DNA from 3 places in the Alkalibaculum bacchi genome. Region 1 is predicted to be linked to each of the others. Evidence: riboswitches for the same ligand, from Rfam matches in the RefSeq annotation. Region 1 holds a riboswitch; each other region holds the start of a gene.
The links. A riboswitch is a leader RNA that binds a small molecule or an ion and turns the genes downstream of it on or off. The one in region 1 is predicted to bind thiamine pyrophosphate.
Positions count from the first base shown of each region.

Region 2: another riboswitch for thiamine pyrophosphate. It lies ahead of thiC (phosphomethylpyrimidine synthase ThiC); the one in region 1 lies ahead of thiW (energy coupling factor transporter S component ThiW).
Region 3: another riboswitch for thiamine pyrophosphate. It lies ahead of thiT (energy-coupled thiamine transporter ThiT); the one in region 1 lies ahead of thiW (energy coupling factor transporter S component ThiW).

Region 1 covers NZ_QNRX01000016.1:13,662-17,955, forward strand. Annotated here, with positions in the region: gene DES36_RS11335 (sodium:solute symporter family transporter) at 204-1,640, opposite strand; gene thiW (energy coupling factor transporter S component ThiW) at 1,800-2,300, opposite strand; TPP riboswitch at 2,375-2,486, opposite strand; gene bioB (biotin synthase BioB) at 3,106-4,056, opposite strand.
Region 2 covers NZ_QNRX01000007.1:64,031-68,324, reverse strand. Annotated here, with positions in the region: gene adhE (bifunctional acetaldehyde-CoA/alcohol dehydrogenase) at 1-1,146, shown strand, start outside; gene DES36_RS15295 (hypothetical protein) at 1,392-1,514, opposite strand; cyclic di-GMP riboswitch class I at 1,654-1,736, opposite strand; TPP riboswitch at 1,877-1,974, shown strand; gene thiC (phosphomethylpyrimidine synthase ThiC) at 2,161-3,462, shown strand; gene thiW (energy coupling factor transporter S component ThiW) at 3,462-3,992, shown strand; gene thiM (hydroxyethylthiazole kinase) at 3,985-4,294, shown strand, end outside.
Region 3 covers NZ_QNRX01000010.1:5,859-10,152, forward strand. Annotated here, with positions in the region: gene DES36_RS08420 (phenylacetate--CoA ligase family protein) at 1-884, shown strand, start outside; gene DES36_RS08425 (ACT domain-containing protein) at 889-1,314, shown strand; gene thiT (energy-coupled thiamine transporter ThiT) at 1,597-2,220, opposite strand; TPP riboswitch at 2,252-2,340, opposite strand; gene DES36_RS08435 (NAD(+)/NADH kinase) at 2,401-3,390, opposite strand; gene DES36_RS08440 (DegV family protein) at 3,420-4,262, opposite strand; gene DES36_RS08445 (MarR family winged helix-turn-helix transcriptional regulator) at 4,272-4,294, opposite strand, start outside.

The DNA.
Region 1 (4,294 bases):
TAGTGACTTAAAAACTTGACCCAAAATTCCACGTCCCTTGAATTAGTACGTCTGATTTTTGGATTGCTGACTAAAAATCAGATCTACTCCAAGGATAAAGTTAGAGACATCCAATAAAATATTTTTCTCTCCTAAACCTATTTTTATTGAAAACCATAGGTTCTATTAAAATTACTCTTTTTTAAAAGTTATGTTTGATTTATTTAAAAATCTCTTCTTGACATATTACTAGATTGCTTAATATTATTTGACATAATACCGGTCAATCTTTTATTATTAGCAATATTGCCTATTACACATATAAAGACTGAAACAAGAACTGGTAATGAAAATGCTATTAATAGTTTATCTGCAATAAAGAAGGGAATACCTGAAACCACTCCCAGTACTGCTGCCAGTAAGGCAACTTCTTCTGTTAGTTTAGGGTTAAAGAGCCCATAGAAGAGGGGGAAGAATACTCCTACACATATTAAATCTGCTACGAAGAATAGATAAAGAACACTAAAACCCTTTGATGCAATTAAGACTGCTGGTATCATTAGTAGCACTGTAATGATCCTTGCAAATTTTAAGGGAGACTCCATTTTAATGTTTTTAAATAACTTCTGGCTGTCAATTGTAATTGTAGCTACCGTCGCATTTAAAAGTGTATCTACTGTACTCATTACTAACACTAGGGCCAATATAAAAACACCTAATATTAAGCCATTGGGAAACAGTTCATAAACTAAGGAAAATAGTGCAACTGATGGACTTTCAGAGACTTCCATACCTGTGGAAACTATTCCTAAAAACCCTGATACAAACATTATAGGTAAAACAAGCAATATGCATGTGATTAAAGACTTTCTTAAGGTTGCATTATCTTTTCCAGCATAAACCCTCTGCCAATATCCCTGATGAAATAAGTTTGAGGCAAATACTGCTATACAAAGAGTTAAACCATATTCAATTCCCCCAATATTTTTAAAATTCAGCAAGTCAGGTGCATTTAATCTAGTTTGTCTTATTATTTCTCCATATCCTCCACCATAATATCCAACACCCCACACTACTACTATTAGTAGGACCCCTATTAGAACCATTTGGATCATATCAGTGAACATAGATGCTCTAAGTCCACCATAGGCCGTATAGATCAGGGTCCCTAGACCTATTAACATTGCTGTATAAAACAGGGGGACTCCTGATAGCTGGTAGGCTACTAAACCTATGGCAGTGAGTTCAGCTACCAGATGAACAAACATATAAAATAGTGATAATAAGACTGTTAAAAGATGCATTTTTGCCCCATATCTTTTTTGAGCAAAATCATTTAAGGTACTTCCCTCTGGGAGATAGGACTTGATTTTAGGTCCTATAACAAGGAAGGCTATATACAAACTTGCTACACCAATTCCATAGCCAATAATGGTTGTAATTCCTCCTATTGATCCAGCTTCTGGGGGCGTAAATAAAATAAAGACCCCTAAAAAGGATGCTAGAAAGGTAGCAGATAATATCCCTCTTCCCGTACTTCCTCTGGCTGTTAAAAAATCATCTGTACTTCCTAACCTACCACTACTATAGACTATACCAATAATTGTAAAGCTAATGACTGTAATACTCAATAAAAACATTACTGTAAAAGTCGAAATCATCTTTGGCCTCCAAAATTTTATATTATAGTTTCCTATCTAAAAATATTTAATAGCTCTTCTGTTGCCTTCTTTATATCTTTTTCCCCTAAAATTGCCGAAACTACAGCCAAGGAATATCCAGTCGATCATTAATTATTAGAGGTATATCATATTTTTTAGTTATTTCCTGTATTCCATGTTTGCTCTAATAAAATCAATTTTCATAAGTGCCTTAAAGATAATCCATCCCGTAATAACACCAACAACTGAACTGAGAATAAAGGGACCTACATAGAAAAATAGTGCCATTTCCTTACCCATTAGATATTTTGCAACAGGGTAGGACACCAGTGCACCAAGTATACCAGTGCCAAAGATTTCTCCTAGGGCTGCATAAATGAGACTTTTTCCCTTTTTAAACAATAGACCTGCAAGAAGTACCCCTATCATACTTCCAGGAAAGGCTAGTAATGAGCCGGTACCCAATAGATTTCTTAATAAAGAAATTGCAAAGGCTACTCCAACACCATAGGCAGGTCCAAAAAATACCGCAGTTAAGAGATTTATCCCATGTTGTACTGGAAAAGCCTTGGCCATCCCTATAGGTAGGTAAATAATATGGGAGCTCACTACCCCTACTGCTGTAAGTAAAGACACTGCTGTAAGTTTTTTTAGTTCCAAGATTCATCCTCCTTTAAATAAAAAAGCACAGACCTGAGTGTAGAGTCTGTGCTTTTTTTATATTGAAAATTATACCTCAATATAATACACTTCCCTACGCTAGTATTATCTAGATCAGGTTAAGGGATCAAAGACATTAAAGGGTCTTTTTCTCAGCTGACCTATTCAGCTCTCCCAGTGATTAATTATTATTATATTTTATAATTGCATGATAACATATTGAGCCTAAACTTCAAACTTCAATGATAAATATTAATAACTTACAATTTCCTTAAAGCTTTTCCATATTTGCAAAATAAAATCCCATATGAGTTTCAATCATAATTCCATTTGTATCATTTATGTGCTGGATTTGTACAATTACCAGAAGTGTATATTGTTTTAATATATTTGCATATCACATTTTCAGTAAGGCTTTCTATATTTCCACTTTCTTTAAGTTCCTTATCAAAAGCTTCTATACGCTTATTATTCTCTTCAGTAGACTCCTGTAATTGGTCTTTTATCTCTATAAAATACTCTCTTGAAATCTTGCTAAACTTATAATTTTCAAATTCTATTCTTTTCTTATTTGAAAGTTCATCATTTTTATCATAGAGTTTTTTCTGTTCCTGTAGAAGTCTTTCCCTTTCTGTCTTGTCTGTATGGAATCGATCTTTAAAAATTTCAAAAACATCGCCTACGGGGACAGTCCCCCTATACAGTAGAGTGATGTAGTAAATGGGTTGAGTTATAAAAAATCACTCTACATTCCAAGGATTCATCTAAGATGATTTCATTTTCTTCATATAATAATGGGCCATAATCAAATATCAAACCCCATCTGCACTATCATTTCCTTATCTTCACTAATATTATGGCCAGAAGTTGTTAATAAATCTCCTGTTATAGTGGCATTAGCACCTGCACGAAAGGCACTCTTTCCAGAATCTTTCATCAGGCTTCTCCCAGCTGCTAATCTAATACTAGCTGTTGGATTTATAAAACGAAATATAGCTATGGTTCTTAATATCTCATCTTCTGTTAGTGGTTCAAGCAATTCAAAGGGTGTGCCTTTAATTGGCATTAAAACATTAATAGGAATAGACTGTACTTCAAGTTCTGCTAAGCTAATAGCCATATCTAAACGATCTTGGAATGTCTCACCCATTCCAATAATACCACCAGAGCAGACCCTTAATCCTATCTTCTGAGCTCCCCTTATAACACTAATCTTATCCTCATAACTATGGGTAGTGCAAATATTATTGAAGTTTCTTATTGAAGTTTCAATATTTTGGTGATACATAGAAACACCATTTTCCTTAAGAGCAAGCAGTGCCTGATCAGAAAGTATGCCATGGGATGCACATAAATCAATCTTACATTCTTCATGCATCATTTTATAAGCCAAACAAACTTCTTTTAATTCTTTTTCGTTTAAATCACGACCGGCTGTTACAATAGAATAACGGTGCACCTTTTTATCAGCATGTTTCTTGCAATCAGCTAGAATCTCTTGCCTATGTAGCAAACTATATTCCTTGGCATCCGTATGAAAATGAGAACTTTGAGAACAAAACTTGCAATCTTCACTGCATCTGCCACCTTTGCCATTAATAATAGAACATAGGTCAATACTATTACCACACAATTCTTCCCGAATATTATCCGCCCCTCGGCAAAGGTCTTTCAAAGAAATAGTCCTAAAGAAACTTAAATCATCTCCCCGTATTAACCTTCTCCCCTCAATTATTTCCTGTACCAATCCTTGTATTTCCATATTACCTTCTCCCTTGTTGTTATGTTTTTTATGTTTAAGATATTAGATATTGATTGCCTTTGTATGATTATAGCTTATAAAAAAATGATTGTAAACTAATTTTAAAATATAGGTTTACAATCACGTTTTACCAGCTCACTTTTGCTATTTACATTTTTTGCTATAATTTTTACTTAATGGGAGTTTAAGGGACGGGACTTTTCAAGTCACAGGATTAGAGTCAGCTTTTTAT
Region 2 (4,294 bases), on a different contig from region 1:
AAAAAGGTATTTATTGTAACAGATACATTCTTATATAAGAGTGGCGCCACTAAAGCAGTTACAGATCAATTAGATGACTATGGCATTACTCATACTACATTCTACGATGTAGCTCCAGATCCAACTTTAGCGACTGCAAACAAAGGTGTTGCAGCTATGAGAGCTTTTGAACCAGATTGTATTATTGCAATCGGTGGAGGTTCTGCTATGGATGCTGCTAAGATTATGTGGATTATGTACGAACATCCAGAAGCTGAATTTACTGATTTAGCAATGAGATTTATGGATATTAGAAAGAGAGTATACACATTCCCTAAGATGGGCGAAAAAGCTATCCTGATTTGTATCGCAACAACATCAGGTACTGGTTCTGAAGTAACTCCATTTGCTATTATTACTGATGAACAAACACAAATTAAATACTCACTAGCTGATTATAATATATTACCAACAATCGCAATAAGTGATGCTGACAATATGATGAACCAACCAAAAGGCTTAACAGCAGCTTCTGGTATTGACGTATTAACTCATGCAATAGAAGCTTATGTTTCAACATTTGCTACTGACTACACAAATGGATTTGCTTTAACAGCAGCAAAACTAGTTTTTGAATATTTACCAAGAGCATACAAATATGGCGCAGAAGATGTAGAAGCTCGTGAAAAAATGTCTAATGCATCTACTCTTGCAGCTCTTGCCTTCTCTAATGCATTCCTAGGTATTAACCACTCTTTAGCACATAAACTAGGAGCAAACTTCCATGTACCACATGGTATTGCAAATGCATTATTGATGACAAATGTTATGAAATACAATGCTACAGAAGCTCCAAAAATGGCTACTTTCTCTCAATACAAGTATCCTCAAGCATTAAAACGCTATGCTGAAGTTGCTGCATATGTAGGAATATCAGGCAAGACCGATCAAGAAAAATTTGATGGTTTAGTAGCAAAAATAGAAGAATTAAAAGCAACTATCAATATTCCTAAGTCTATTAAAGAATTCGGAGTAGACGAAAAAGAATTCATGGCTAAAGTTGATGCAATGGCTGAACAAGCATTTGATGATCAATGTACAGGTGCAAACCCAAGATACCCACTCATCAGCGAACTTAAAGAATTATATATTCAATCATTTAAATAAAACATATCTAAAAGACGCTAGGTTAAATACCTAGCGTCTTTTAAGCGTATGAGGGTAAAAAAATATGAAAAAAGAAAAATAGTAAGTATATTTAGACCGTAGAAGATGGTGGGCACTGTGAAATATGGATAGACTATAATACGCAATATGGTGATAAAGTAGATAGCTTTCTGACAGGTATCATTACTTTTTAGAAGAATCGGGATTATATTTTAATATGATCCCGATTTTTGTTAGAATTACTTTTACTCTTCGTTTTGGAATAACTCATCAATCTCAAATAATGTACCTTCTGGAAATAAAGTACCTTTAGTAATCAAATTAAAAATTGTTTTAAGTAGTATTACAAATTCCCATTTTCTTTCCATTATACATTTCTCCTTTAGTAATAGTTTTTCTTTAGGAGTATAGTTGATGGTATTTTTTAATATAATTTATTTTGCTATCGCAAAAATAAAAAATACCCCCAACAAAATTAGGGGTATGATTACATTTCAATACTCCTCTTTTGGTAACCGGCTGCCATTCACACAAGTGAAAGGCCCTTGGCTTTGCGTCCCCATCTTTCGAAGGGTTTGCCATTAACGTTGAAAAGTTATTTATTTAATATAGATTATCACAAATATTGAATAAATTCAACAATTTTCTATTTATAGAATTGATAGTATAATGTAGAAAAGACAAAAATTACGTTGGGGTTGACAATTTTATCTAGAAGAGTTATTATAAGGTATATTTGCAGGGGGACTTAATGTTGAGAAGGCTTTTAGCCTGACCCTTTGAACCTGTCGGTTAATACCGTCGTAGGGAAGCAATATACATTGATATGTGTTGTTTGTGTACATATTTGGTGCTTGCCCTCTGGGAAGCACCTTTTTTCGTGTAACAAGGTCGCGACGAAGTGACTGTCGAGGTTGCAGAGCGAGTAAAAACGTCAATTGTCATACACAACAAAATCGATGTTTTCTTATGAGGTATCCTAACTGCATTTAAATAAAGTTAAGGAGAATCAAGATGTCTTACAAAACTCAAATGGAAGCAGCTAAAAAAGGTATTATTACAGAAGAAATGAAGGTAGTCGCAAAAAAAGAACAATTCTCAGAGGAGAAGCTTAGAGACTTAGTGGCATATGGTAGGATAGCAATACCAGCGAACTCAAATCACAAATCTTTAAGCCCAGAAGGAATTGGAGAAGGACTAAGAACTAAAATTAATGTAAATTTAGGGGTATCTGGAGATTGTATTGATCACACACAAGAGATGCAAAAGGTAAAAATGGCCATAGATTTAGGTGCAGAAGCGATTATGGATTTAAGTAATTACGGCAAAACCAATACTTTTCGACAACAACTCATCTCTTATTCCAAGGCGATGATTGGTACTGTACCTATGTATGACGCCATAGGCTATCTTGAAAAAGATCTCGCAAAAATATCTGCTACAGATTTTCTAAAGGTCATTGAAGCTCATGCAAAGCAGGGTGTAGATTTTATGACAATACATGCAGGTATCAATAAAAAGGCAGTTGAAAGTTTTAAGCGCACAAACAGATTGACCAATATCGTCTCTCGTGGTGGTTCTTTGATTTTTGCTTGGATGGAAATGACAGGTAATGAAAATCCTTTTTACGAATATTACGATGACATTTTAGTGATCCTTAGACAGTACGATGTAACCATTAGTTTAGGAGATGCATTAAGACCAGGAAGCATTAACGATAGTACAGATGCTGGACAAATTAGTGAATTAATCGAACTAGGAAGCTTAACAAAGCGAGCTTGGGAGAGAGATGTTCAAGTTATGGTAGAAGGACCAGGTCATATGGCAATGAATGAAATTGCAGCAAATATGGCTCTTCAAAAAAGGCTTTGTTATGGGGCGCCATTTTATGTTTTAGGACCAATCGTTACAGATATAGCACCTGGATATGATCATATTACATCAGCTATTGGTAGTGCAATTGCGGCATCTCATGGAGCGGATTTCTTGTGTTATGTAACACCTGCAGAGCATTTGCGCTTACCAGATTTAGGAGATGTGAAAGAAGGAATTATTGCATCAAAAATTGCTGCTCATGCAGCTGATATTGCAAAGGGAATACCAAATGCACGTGAGTGGGATAATAAAATGAGCGATGCAAGGCGACGAATTGATTGGGAAGAGATGTTTTCCCTTGCTATAGATGGTAAAAAGGCAAGAGAGTATTTCGAAAGCACGCCTCCTTCTGACGATGAAAGTTGTTCTATGTGCGGAAAAATGTGCGCTATGAGAACAACGAATAAGGTTTTAAAAGGTGAAAAGGTTGAGTTTTTATAATGAAAAATAATGAAATAAAAAAATTGTCTATTGCTGGAATTTTATGTACCATTGCCATTGTTGGTAGCTTATTCTCTTTTCCCGTATTTGGAAGTAAATGTGCTCCTATTCAGCATATGGTAAATATTATCTGTGCTGTAATATTAGGACCTTGGTATGGTGTAGGCGTAGCTTTTGTAGCAAGTTTCCTTCGGAATCTTCTTGGACTCGGTAGCCTTATGGCTTTTCCAGGAAGTATGTTTGGCGCTTTGCTGTGCGGAATTGTATACTACAAAACAAAAAACATATCCTTAACTTTGATTGCTGAAGCCTTTGGTACGTCTATACTTGGAGGATTGAGTGCTTACCCTGTTGCCATACTTTTAATGGGTAAAAGTGCTGGAGATATTGCTTTTTATGCTTATATTGTACCGTTTCTGATCTCAACAGTAGGTGGTGCCTTTTTTTCTGCAATTCTCTTAAGTTCTTTAAAGAAAACAGGACTACACAAGACAATGACTCAAGAGGAGGGGGGGATTCATAATGCTTAGAGAAATTCTTGAAAATGTAAAAAGAACTTCTCCTTTGGTTCACAATATTACAAACTATGTAACGGTTAATGATTGTGCAAATATCCTTATTGCTTGTGGTGGTTCGCCTATCATGGCAGATGATATTGATGAGGTAGAGGATATTACAAGGATTTGCGGTGGATTAAATATTAATATCGGAACACTAAACCAGCGGACCATTCCTGCTATGCTTGCAGCAGGAAAGAGGGCAAACCAGCTTAGTCATCCTATTGTATTAGATCCAGTAGGTGCTGGGGCATCAGCCCTTCGAACAAAAACAG
Region 3 (4,294 bases), on a different contig from region 1:
TTGGGATTCATTATGGTGCAGAAAAGCTTGGTGCATCTGTTATACCTATGTCTGGCGGTAATACAGAAAGACAAATTATGCTTATGAAGGATTTTCACAGCACCTTGCTAGCTTGTACTCCTTCTTACGCCATATATTTAGCAGAAGCCATCGAACAATATGGCATTGATCCTGGAGAGATCAAACTAAAATCAGGTATATTTGGCGCAGAGCCTTGGTCTGAAAATATGAGAAAAAAGATTGAAGAAAGACTTCATATTTCTGCTCATGATATTTACGGATTATCGGAAATCATGGGACCTGGAGTAGCCATCGAATGCCAATGCAAAAACGGCATGCATATTTGGGAAGATCACTTTCTTCCAGAAATTATTGATCCAAACACTTTAGAGCCATTACCATATGGGGCACCTGGAGAGCTCGTATTTACTACTTTGACAAAGGAAGGCATTCCAGTTCTGCGCTATAGGACGAGAGACCTTTCTGTTTTACATAAAGAAGTATGTGAATGTGGCAGAACTCACGTCCGAATGGAAAGAGTATCCGGAAGAAGTGATGATATGCTCATCATTCGAGGGGTAAATGTATTCCCATCTCAAATCGAAAGTGTTTTAATGGAATTTGGTAATGTAGAACCACATTACTTGCTTATCGTCACTAGAGAAGGTACTTTAGATAATCTAGAGATACAAATAGAACTTTCTGAGGAATTATTCTCAGATCGAATTAGCAATCTAGAAGAATTAGAACGCAAGATAAAACAAAAAATCCACTCTGTTTTACAGATAAGTGCTAAAATCAGGTTAGTAGAACCTAAGAGCATACCAAGAAGTGAAGGAAAAGCAAAACGTGTAATTGATAAACGAAATCTACAAGGGGAGTGATAAAATGATTAAACAAGTTTCTGTATTTTTAGAAAATAAGAAAGGTCGTCTCTCAGAAGCCTTAGAAATTCTTCATAAAAATGATATTAATCTCCGCTCTTTGACCATCGCCGAGACTACAGACTATGGCATTTTGAGATTGATTCCTAACAAACCAGAACAAGCAGCAGAAAAACTAAAAGAGGCTGGCTTTGTAGTAAATCAGACTAAAGTTTTAGCTATTGAAGTAAATGATAGTCCAGGATCTATGCTCACTGTTATCAAAGGCCTCTCTATGTCTGATATTGATATAGAATACTCTTATTGTTGTTTACCGGTACATGAACACAAAGTAGTAATCATCCTAAAAGTATCCGACAGCGAAAAAGCCATAGAGCTATTACGCCAAAGCTCCTGCGCAAAGTTGATAGAAGCAGAAGCCTTCGCATAAAATTGCCTTCGGCAATTTAGCTATCAGCAACCAGTCACTAGTCACTAGCATTAGGGGATTCCTTTGGGGTCACAGATCCTTCGCTAACGCTCTAGGATGACTCGGCAGTAGCTAGGGTCAAAAGTAGAATATTCTAGATGTATAACAAAGGGGGTGATCGAAGATCACCCCATCTTACTCTCGCCTATAGGCGAGAGTTTTGTTGTTTTTCCGCTTTCAGTATTCCGCTTTCAGCATTCCGCTTTCAGCTTTTATGGTTTTGCTGACCACCTGACCACCTTGTCACCTGACCACCTTATTCTTCACCTCATTAATTGCATTTCTCACCGTAGGTATCGCTAATAGTATACACGTTAATAAGGCTTCTGCCCCCATATAAGAACCATTGTAGATGGTAGAGTACATAAATGCCCCTTGCCCTTCTGGTGCATAGGATGCAAAGAAGATGACACCTGATAATACACTGCACACAAGTCTTCCAAGAACACCTAAGAGATACGTAGGTATAATGCCCCGTTTTGCAAGTACTGCCCCCATGCCTAAAGAGCCAAACGCTAAGAGATAGTCCATCAGCATTTGAACTGGATGAATAACATAAGGATTAATTAAAAGATCTAGTAATCCAAATGCAACTCCAGCTAATATTCCTTGTCGCACACCAAAGTAATATCCAATCATTACAATAAACAACATTGAAAAAGGCGTAATAGAACCTCCTTGTGGCATGCGAAATAAAGTAATCTGGTTGAGTACATAAGCTACAGCTACAGCAATTGCAGAATATGTAAGGGCCTTTATATTATTATCCCCCTTTTTACTTAGCTTAAAAATAAGTGCAAAAGCAAGTACGATGAGTACTACTACAAAAATTTGACCTTGCATAGACTCAAAAAAACTTTGTAACATAAAAAAACCTCCTATTTTTTCGCTTGGAGGTATTGACTAAAAACCGCTTCCCTACGCCAGCATTATCTGGATCAGGTCCAAAGGGTTAATCTCAGCCAAAAGGCTCCCCTAGCGAAAAACTATTTATATATTTTTATTTATTATAAACTTACTCATCTAATATGTCAATGTTCAATTTGTTTATACAAAGAATTTGCGTTTCAATCCATATTCTAAAGCAGCTTCTACATCAATCCTTAAAGGACCCTTTCTTCGAATAACAAAGCCAAGAAGCTCTCCACTTTCAAAAGGTAGAATTCTTTCACCATCTAAGGCAATGGTACCCTTTTGAGTAGGCTTAGACACATACATTTGATTTAACTCCATCTTTGAAGGGGTTTCACATTCTACAGTAGTCATTTTTCCAGCAGTAAAAGGAGCCAATACCTTTTTGCGACCACAATGTAGTCGAGTGCGATATCCAAAATCATCCGAATAAGTTGAGAGTGCTTGAACACCGATAATAGAAGAAAATCCTATTGAAGCAGGATGTGATCTAGAAACAATTAGTTCTGAAATATCCTTTATATTTTCTATTGCTCTATTTCCTACAAATATTTGATTGGTAATAGCTACATCAATTAAGGCGTAGTCAATAATTTCTCCATTTTTGTAGACTTCAATAATCTTATCGTGAATAATATAATCATCTTGCATACCGTATTCGCATAAAATTGCTGCAGCCATTCCTACTGTAGTACCTTCATAAAATCGTGGATAAACATTATTGGTTCCAGTAGATATGGGAATAATAGGTATATTAGAATTTTTTGCTGCAACTAATCTATTGGTCCCATCCCCACCTAGTATAATGATACAATGGACTCCTAGTTTTATAAACTCATTTGTCGCTTGTATTGTATCTTCATATGTACCCATTATTCTAAAGTCTAGTATCTCTACATCTGCCTTTAAATCTCCATTTAGCTCCAAACTCGATTTTGCATTGGATCCCATCTCGCTATTGTCTGGCATTATAAATATTTTTTCTACTCCTAAATCTTGAGCGCCTAGAATCATTCTCTCCATAAGGTTGACTTTTTCGTGATTACTGATTGTAGTAGCATAGGAGTATAGTCTTCGAACGTCTTTTCCTGAATTTGGATTCGCAATTATACCAATGCTCTTCAAAATATCATCTCCGTATATTCACTTTCGTACTATTCATCAACATAAGACATAGCAATAGCTCCTGGTCCTGCATGTGTTCCAACTACAGCACCTACAATGGATTCAACGATATAATTTGCATCATATTCTTCTACTAATATCTTTTTTAAATCTTCTAAGTATTCTGTCGCTCCTGTATGAAGCATATATACAGGCTTATCTTTGAGGCTTACTCTATTTTTAGACAAATAATTTCGCACCCAATTTAATGCCTTTTTTTTCCCTCTTACTTTATCTTTTGCTACAAGTTCTCCGTTAGAAAAAGTCAATATGGGTTTTATGTTTAGCATACTACCTAAGAGAGCTTGGCTTGATGATAATCTCCCACCCTTTTTTAAGTACTCTAATGTGTCTACAATCATAAGAGTCTCGTTCTTAGGAATCATATCATTTATTTTATTGACAATTTCTTTTCTGCTCTTCCCTTCTTTAGCCATCTTAGCAGCATAGTGAACCATCAGAGCCTCTCCTAATGTTACCATTTTTGAATCAATAATGCTAATTTTATCGCTATCTAGAGTATTTTTTGCTATCATCGCTGAATTATACGTTCCACTCATACTTGAGGACATGAAAATACCAATAACTTCATCTCCAGAATGAATGATAGATTTAAAAATATCTATAAACTCAGCTGGAGTTACCTGAGAAGTGCTGGGAATGCCATCAAAGGATTCAAGCTTTTCATAAAATTGACTAGGGGATATTTCTTCACGATCTCTATAGGATTCTAATCCAAAATGGACAGTCAAAGGTACAACCTTTATATTATATTTTTTCTCTTCATCAACACTAATATCACTAGCGCTATCAGTGACAATTTGAATAGCCATGTAACACCTCTATTCTTCTCCATATTTATTTG